2 regions of the Janthinobacterium amylolyticum genome follow, and region 2 is predicted to be linked to the other one. Evidence: predicted binding sites of a transcription regulator. Region 2 holds the regulator's gene; the other holds the start of a gene.
What was found. Region 2 encodes HrcA, which represses chaperone genes, less so after heat shock. Its sites were predicted from a motif close to TTAGCACTCNNNNNNNNNGAGTGCTAA; they were not measured.
Positions count from the first base shown of each region.

Region 1: rpoH (RNA polymerase sigma factor RpoH) is a predicted target of HrcA. The motif match lies at 1,336-1,362, and genes of this name have one in related genera.

Region 1 is NZ_JBNYXL010000009.1:231,073-235,453, reverse strand. It holds gene ACQ4WR_RS20330 (cell division ATP-binding protein FtsE) at 1-127, shown strand, start outside; gene ftsX (permease-like cell division protein FtsX) at 124-1,044, shown strand; gene rpoH (RNA polymerase sigma factor RpoH) at 1,527-2,420, shown strand; gene ACQ4WR_RS20315 (hypothetical protein) at 2,523-2,789, opposite strand; gene ACQ4WR_RS20310 (hypothetical protein) at 2,968-3,420, shown strand; gene ACQ4WR_RS20305 (ABC transporter ATP-binding protein) at 3,503-4,234, shown strand; gene ACQ4WR_RS20300 (CPBP family intramembrane glutamic endopeptidase) at 4,231-4,381, shown strand, end outside.
Region 2 is NZ_JBNYXL010000013.1:81,699-86,079, forward strand. It holds gene dapB (4-hydroxy-tetrahydrodipicolinate reductase) at 1-656, opposite strand, end outside; gene ACQ4WR_RS24660 (outer membrane protein assembly factor BamE) at 676-1,323, opposite strand; gene fur (ferric iron uptake transcriptional regulator) at 1,519-1,950, shown strand; gene hrcA (heat-inducible transcriptional repressor HrcA) at 2,022-3,038, opposite strand; gene ACQ4WR_RS24675 (HAD family hydrolase) at 3,142-3,867, opposite strand; gene ACQ4WR_RS24680 (hypothetical protein) at 4,115-4,381, shown strand, end outside.

The DNA.
Region 1 (4,381 bases), on a different contig from region 2:
CCTGAAAAACGGCCAGCTGGTGGCCATCGACAAGGCCACGCAGGCGCCCGTGTTCGCCCCGCCCGATCCCGATTTTTCACCAACGCCCACGCCTGGCCAGGATGATGCCGAGGGAGAACGCGCATGAGAGGCTGGTTCCGTCAACACCGCTTCGCACTGGGCTCGGCGCTGATCCACCTGCGCAAGTCGCCGGGCGGCTTTTTATTGAACGTGGTGGTGGTCGCCATCGCCCTGTCGCTGCCGTTCGCCGGCTTGACCATGCTCGACAATGTACGTCCGATGTCGGAACAGATGTCGGTCGACCCGGAAATCAGCATTTTCCTGAAAATCGACACGCCGCGCGAGCAGGCCGTGGCCCTGGCCGGCGAAATGCGCAAGATCGTGCGCGACCAGAAGGCGAAGATCGTCTTCGTGCCGCGCGAGCAGGCGCTCGATGCGCTGAAAAACAAGAGCGGCCTGGCCGACGTGCTGAGCACCCTGGGCGACAATCCCTTGCCCGACAGCTATGTGCTGAAACTCGACGCCTTCAACAGCGCCAGCGAGGCGCAGGATGTCGATGCGGTGGCGGAACAGCTGCGCCACCTGCCCGGCGTGGAGTCGGCGCAGGTCGATTCGGCCTGGGTCAAGCGCCTGGCGGCCCTGCTGGGCGTGCTGCGCCTGGTGCTGCTGCTGCTGGCCATCACCCTGGGCGTGGCCGTGATCGCCGTTGTCTTCAACACCATCCGCTTGCAGGTGATGCAGCAGCGCGATGAAATCAGCATCTCGAAACTGATCGGCGCGACGGATACTTTCATCCACCGCCCCTTCTATTACACGGGCGCCCTGCTGGGCCTGTGCGCCGGCGCGCTGGCGCTGGGTGCGGTGGCGCTGGCCCTGCAGCCACTGAATACGGCAATTGCCGAGTTTGCCCGCCTGTATGCGTCCGAATTCCAGCTGGTGCCGCTGGCGCCGCTGCCGATGGCCGGCTTGCTCGCCCTCAGCGCGGGCCTGGGCCTGATCGGCGCCTTCCTCTGCGTACAGCGCCATCTGGCGCGCCTGAACTGACCTTCCTCCCCATGGCGGCGCCTGCGGTGCCGCCATGCCTGACTGCCTCTTGTTTTTTTGCTATTCGCCCCATACTGCGATTATCTTGATATTTAGCAAGTATTCTTAAGGCTCGCTTCAGCTTGCGGCCGTAGACTATGCATGTTGTCGTGAAGAAGGTGTGGCCCTGTGAGGCAAGAGCGGAACGGTGCATGACGCAGCCACCATGCGGCCTGGCGCCGCGTTTCAGAGAAAATATCAACTGGCGATTCGCCATAGCATTTAGGCTATCACGACGATTAAATGTGCCGATTGGCACTCTCTGACAGAGAGTGCTAATATACAGACATACCAAGGCAGACACGCCAAGGGCGCCAAATGAAGATGGTGCCGCGATCTGCCAAGCGCAAGACCGAATACGCAAAAAACGAACGAAAATCGGGCCATGTCGTGTGACATGGCCAACTGGAACAAAGCAAGACTACGAGGGAGAAAACATGACTATGATGTCCGCAACGTCCGCATTGGTTCCGACCAAAAATAATGCGCTGGGCCTCGGGTTCACCGGCAATCTGGGCAATATCGATGCCTATATTTCGGCCGTGAACCGTCTGCCCATGTTGACCCATGACGAAGAAATTTCGCTGGCGAAACGCCTGCGTGAAAAAAATGACCTGGCCGCCGCGCAAGAGCTGGTGCTGTCGCACCTGCGCCTGGTGGTCTCGATTGCCCGCGGCTATCTGGGCTATGGATTGCCGCACGCCGACCTGATTCAAGAAGGCAATATCGGCTTGATGAAAGCCGTGAAACGTTTCGATCCGGACCAGGGCGTGCGCCTGGTGTCGTACGCCATGCACTGGGTGAAAGCCGAGATGCATGAGTACATCCTGAAAAACTGGCGCCTGGTCAAAGTGGCGACGACGAAGGCACAGCGCAAGCTGTTCTTCAACCTGCGCAGCCACAAGACGGGCCTGGACGCGATGACGCCCAAGCAAGTCGATGCGCTGGCCAAGCTGCTTGACGTGAAACGCGAAGAAGTGATCGAGATGGAAACGCGCCTGAGCGGCCGCGACATCGCCCTGGAATCGCCGACCGACGATGAAGACGACAAGTTTTCGCCGATCGCCTACCTGTCGTCGGAGCAAACCGAGCCGACCAAGGTGCTGGAAGCGGAACAAGTGACGCGTCTGCAATCGGAAGGCCTGGAAACGGCCTTGAGCAAGCTGGACGCCCGTTCGCGCCGCATCATCGAAGCGCGCTGGCTGGCCAACGATGACGGTTCCGGCGCCACGCTGCACGCGCTGGCGGAAGAGTTCGGCGTCTCGGCCGAACGCATCCGCCAGATCGAAGTGGCGGCACTGAAAAAAATGAAGGGCGCTTTGGCGGCCTACGTGTAATGGACGTGTAACACCACGCTACAGCCGCAGTAAAAAAGGCGCCGCAAGGCGCCTTTTAGTTTTGAACTTTAATGTTTATCAACAGATAAACATTGTCGCCCGTTAAGCTGCAGCCAAGCCCTTGGCGATCAGCTCGGCGACTACCTCATTCAGATCCGCGCCGCGCTCCTTGGCGATGTTCTGCAATTGCAAGACCAGATCGCTGTTGAGCTTGACGGCGAATGGCACCAGGCCCAGGGCCTGATCGCGCTTGCGCTGTTCGCGGCGGTCGATGACCACTGCTTCCTTACCGAATGCACCGGCGCCGGGAACGTGCATCTTTCCCATCAGTTTCTTGGCATCGCTTTTGGCCAGGTCGGTTTTTTTCATGGTTGTTTCCTGATTTTCAAAACAGCCATTCTACGCAGTAATCGGTGTGCCGCGTGGCCGGCGCAGCAATTCATCCGCAGCGCGCCAGGAGTGCGCCGGAAAAATATCAATTTGTTATTATCATTTTAATCTCTTGCGTGGCCGCCACGCCAAGGACGCTCTATCTGAAAGGAAAAGCATGCATTATCTGACCCGCTCTTACCGTACCTTGTTACTCCCCTTGCTGCTCGCCTGCCTGGCCGTGCTGGCTGGCTGCGGCGCTGCCGGCAGCGCCGGCGACGCTGAAAACACGCCGCGCAGCCTCACCCACGTACTCTCGCCGGGCGAGCAAGTGGCCATCACGGCCACCGACACCCTGAAACTCGAACGCGTGAACGACAGCCGCTGCCGCAAGGGCGCCGTGTGCGTGTGGAAAGGCTACGTCAGCTACAGCTTCAGCCTGATCAACAAGGCCGGTGCCACGGATATCGTCCTGTCCGATTCCATGCCCGGCGGCGCCAGCTCCGCCAGCGTCAAGCACCTGACATTTACCCTGCTGGACGTCGATCCGGCCACGCCGCCGGCGCTGGACGCGGAACAACCCACCTACCGGGTCAAAGTGAAAATCACGCAGAACGCCCTGCCCCGCTGATTGTCCAGCGTCAATTCCTGTCGCTAGGCAGGCGCCTGCTTGACGCGTTATGATCGTGCAACTCATTCACCAAGGCAGCACGATGATCGCATTCCAGGGCCTGGCCAAACAGTACGGCAGCTTCGAGGCCGTCAAGCCGCTCAGCTTGCAAGTCAATAAAGGCGAAGTCTTCGGCTTCCTGGGACCGAATGGGGCGGGAAAAACCACCACCATCCGCATGCTGATGGGCATCCTCGTGCCCAGTGCCGGCAAGGTCCTGATCGACGGCCTCGATTGCCACCGCGACGGCGCCGCCGTCAAGCGCAAGGTGGGCTACCTGCCCGACAATCCGATTTTTTACGATTATTTGCGCGGCCGCGAAATCCTGCAGTTCGTGGCCGAAATGCATGGTTATCCCCGCGCCGAGGCGGCCGCGCGCGCGGCGCGCCTGCTGACGGAATTCGGCCTGGACGAAGCGAGCGAGGATTTCGCCGTGAATTACTCGCTGGGCATGAAGAAAAAGCTGGGCCTGGCATGCGCGCTGATCCATGACCCGGCCGTGCTGATCCTCGACGAGCCCATCAACGGCCTCGACCCGCGCGCCTCGCGCGACGTGCAGGAACGCCTGCTGCGCATCGCTGCGGCCGGCACCACCATTTTTGTGTCCACGCATTTGCTCGACATGGCGCAAAAACTGTGCAGCCGTGTTGCCATCATCCACCGGGGCGCGCTGGCGGCCACGGGCAGCCTGGACGATATCCGCCAGCAGCTGTCGAGCGACGGCAGCCTGGAAGACATCTTTTTACAGCTGACCGACGAAACGGTCGCCGCGTGACGCCCGCGCCACCGGGTGCCTGGCGCGCCGTCTGGCTGCTGACCCGCTTGCGCCTGCAGCGCCTGCTCAATGTCAGCGGCAAGGGCCTGTCGTTCAACAAGGGCGGCAAGAGCCGTCCCGCCACGCCGGGCAAGAAACGGGCACCCT
Region 2 (4,381 bases):
ACCGTATGGTCGCCCACGATATCGCCGCCACGGATGGTCGCAAAGCCGATGGTCGACGGATCGCGTTCGCCCGTCACGCCTTCGCGGCCATACACGGCGCATTCCTTCAGGTCGCGGCCCAGGGCGCCAGCCACCACTTCGCCCATTTGCAGGGCCGTGCCCGATGGGGCATCAACCTTGTGGCGGTGGTGCGCTTCGATGATTTCAATGTCGTAGCCTTCGGACAGGCTTTTCGCGGCCAGTTCCAGCAGTTTCATGGTGACATTCACGCCCACGCTCATGTTCGGCGCGAACATGATGGCGGTCTTTTCGGCGGCGGCGGCAATCGCGGCCTTGCCCGCGTCATCGAAACCGGTGGTGCCGATGATCATCTTGATGCCGTGCTCGGCGCAGTACGCCAGGTGCTGCAAGGTGCCTTCGGGACGCGTGAAGTCGATCAGGTAATCGGCGCCGGCCAGGCCGGTGGCCAGGTCGGACTCGATCAGCACGCCGGCAGGCTTGCCGAGGAAAGCGGCGGCATCCTGGCCGACGGACGGCGCACCGGCGCGGTCGAGGGCGCCGGCCAGCACGGCGTCGGGGGCATTGCTGACGGCTTCGATCAGAATATGGCCCATGCGGCCGCTGGCGCCAGCGATGGCAATTTTCAGTTCAGTCATTTTATTCTCTTGCAACAACTTATTTGGTGGGTTCGACAGCAGGTGCAGGCTCGGCGGCAGGTGCAGGCTCGGCGGCAGGCGCCGGGGCTGGTGCCGGCTCAGGCTTGCTCACCGGAACGGCAGGCGTGGCTTCGGCCGGCACCGGCACGGCGCTAGGCGCCACGGGCGATGGCACGACGGCGGCGGGCGCCTCGGCCTTGGCAACTTTCGCGAACGGCGACGGACCGGCGATGCGGTCGATGTATTCTTTCTCGGTTGGCAAGTTGCCGCCTTCGAAGCGCTCCACTTTGCCTTCTTTGTCGAAGTACACGACGACGCGGCTGCTGGTGGTTTCGCCGTTGCCGCGGGCCAGGCGGAATGGATAATCCCAGCGGTCGGCATGGAAGATATCGGTCAGCAGCGCGGTGCCGAGGATGAAACGGACCTGGTCGCGCGTCATGCCGACTTTCAACTGGGCCAGCATCTCTTCGGAGATAAAGTTGCCTTGTTGAATGTCAGGGCGATACGGCGAGAAAAACCACATGAATTTCTGCAGCGGCGTCACCGTGGTGGTCTGCGCACCTTTTTCTGGCACGACTTCCGTGCCCTCTTTCTGGGTGATGGCCGGCTTTTCGCCGAGGATGCCACGGCTGGCACAGCCGGAGAAAGCCAGCGCGACACAGACCATGCCTGCCACGACTGGGGCTCGAAATGAAAGACGCTGCCAGAGAGATGGCAATACAGCCGGTGTTACGCGCATAAATGACCTCAATTTGATGAACAAAACGCCAGGAGTGACCGGCCCGCCAAAAAATGCATATTTTGGCACTCCCCGCTAAAACGCTATATGATAAAGCACCTGACCCACATACGAGCAACAAACATGAGTAACAATCCTAGTGATCTCAAGGCAAGCGGCCTGAAAGCCACCCTGCCACGGCTGAAGATACTCGATATCTTCCAGAGTAGCCCGGTACGCCACCTGACAGCGGAAGACGTGTACAAAATTCTGCTGGCCGACAATATGGATGTCGGTTTGGCAACTGTCTACCGTGTCCTGACGCAATTCGAACAAGCCGGCTTGCTTAACCGCAACCATTTTGAAACCGGCAAGGCGATTTTCGAACTCAATGAAGGTTCCCACCATGACCATCTGGTGTGCCTCGATTGTGGCCGGGTCGAAGAGTTCTTCGACGAAGACATCGAAATCCGCCAGCAAAAAGTAGCGGAAGAGCGCGGCTTCAAGATCGCCGAACACGCGCTGGCCATTTATGGCAACTGCATCAAGACGGCTTGCCCGCACAAAACCGCCTGATGCATGCCGGCCGTTTCCACCAGGGAACGGCTGGCATGGTCTTCAAAACCATCCATCCGCCGCTGCAGCGCCTAGTGCTGGCTGAGCGCGTTGGACAATAGTTTTGCCGTGATATCGACAATCGGAATGACGCGCTCGTAGGCCATGCGCGTCGGTCCGATCACTCCCAGGGTGCCCACGATCTTGCCGTTGACTTCATACGGCGCCGTCACCACGCTCATTTCATCCATCGGCACCAGGTTCGATTCGCCGCCGATGAAAATCTGCACGCCCGTCGCCTTGCTCGACACGTCGAGCAGCTGCATCAGTCCCGTCTTTTGCTCGAACATGTCGAACATCTGGCGCAGCGAACTCATGTTTGATGACAAATCGCTCACGCTAAGCAGGTTGCGTTCGCCTGAAATCACCATGTCGTCGCTGTGGTCGGCCATCGCTTCGCTGCCCGCTTCCACGGCCGCCTGCATCAGGCTGCCCATGTCGTCGCGCAACTGGCGCAGCTCGCCCTGCAGGCGCACGCGCACGGCGTCGAACGACAGGCCGCCATAATTCTGGTTGATGTAGTTGGCCGATTGCACCAGTTGCGCGGGCGTGTAGTCCGCTTCCGTCAGCAATAAACGGTTCTGCACGTCGCCGCCAGGGGCGACGATGACCAGCAGGATGCGCTTTTCCGACAGGCGCAGAAATTCAATTTGCTGGAACACGGATTCGCGGCGCGGGCTGAGCACGACGCCGGCAAATTGCGACAGCGATGACAGCATCTGCGCCGCATTGGCGATGGTGCGCTGCGGCTGCGGCGTCTGCAGGCGCATGCGCGACTCCACCATATGCTCGTCCAGATGCTTGACGGTGAGCAAGGTGTCGACAAAGATGCGGTAGCCGCGCGGCGTGGGGATGCGTCCTGCCGAGGTATGCGGGCTGGCCACGTAGCCGAGTTCTTCCAGGTCGGCCATGATGTTGCGGATCGTGGCCGGCGACAGGTCGAGGCCGGAAATTTTCGACAGGGCGCGCGAACCAACCGGCAGGCCGTCGGCGATATAGCGCTCGACCAGGGCTTTCAGCAGGGTTTGGGCACGGGTATCGAGTTGCATGGTGTGTAGAGTTAAGCCAGTATTCTGTTAAGCAAGCGGCAACGAAAGTGGCCAAGCGTGCGTCAACTGCTTCTATTATGCACGTTCGACCGGCCCACGGCGATCAATCTTCCAGTTGCTGCCGCAGCCAGAGCAGCAATTCATCAAAGTTGGCGCAGATGGCGTCGGGCTGCACGCCGGCCGCCAGGTGGGCATCGCTGCCCTTGCGGTTCATCCAGACGGCGCGCATGCCGGCCCCTTGCGCTCCCGTCACGTCAAAATACAAATCATCGCCCACATACACGGCCTCGCTCGGCGCCACGTCCAGCGCGGCGCATGCGGCCAGGAAGATGCTGGCATCGGGCTTGGCGACGCCGAAATCGCTGGCGGCGATGGAGACTTTAAAATGCTGCGCCAGGCCGATGATGTCAAGATCCGCATTGCCATTCGAGATGGAACCGACCAGCATGCGCTGGCCCATCCAGGCCAGGCCGGGCAACACGTCGTCAAAGGGCTGCACGCGGTTGCGCGCGGCCAGGAACTGGGCAATGGCCTGGTCCACCAGCGCCGTGTCCTCGCCCGCCGCCTCGAAGGCGGACAGCAGGCCGGCGCGGCGCAATTCGATCAGGTTGCCATGGTAATGCGGCTGCGCATTGAGCATGGCCAGGCGATGCTGGCGCAACACCTCGATGGAAAACTGCTGCGCCACCTTGGGCGCGTGCGTGGCCAGCCAGTCGTGCAGCAAGGTTTCGGCGGCGGCGATCACGGGCGCGATGGGCCACAGAGTATCGTCGAGGTCGAACAGGATGGCCTTGGGCGGCACGGCGGTATTGACAGGAGCAAGAGACATGGCTGATTCACAAAAGAGTGCCACGGCAAGGCGCGCGGCGGAAGGCTATTGTCGCACTGATCATCGCCGCCGACATGGCGGCTCGCTAGCAAAATGGTGCCAGGCCAGCGCTTCTCAAGGAAAATTTGTTACACGGAGATACAAGGCAAGATCAATCGGCATGCCAGATAGACTAAAATAGGCGCCATTCCAATGCGGCGCCAGCGTCCGTGTTGCGCTACCCTACCTAATTCGTTTTGGAGAATGTATGAAAAATTTGTACCTGCGCTCGATGCTGGCGGTGGCTTGCGCCGCCACACTGGCAGCCTGCGGCGGCAGCGGCGGCAATCTGTACCTGGGCGGCCAGGTGAGCGGCTTGTTCAAGGATGGCCTGATCCTTCAGAATGGCGACGAGAGCTTGCCGGTCGCATCGGGCGCGTCCAGCTTCTATTTCACCAAGCTGGTCAACACCGATGACCGCTACAACATCACCATCAAGGAACAGCCAAAAGGCGCCGTGTGCGAGATTAACAAT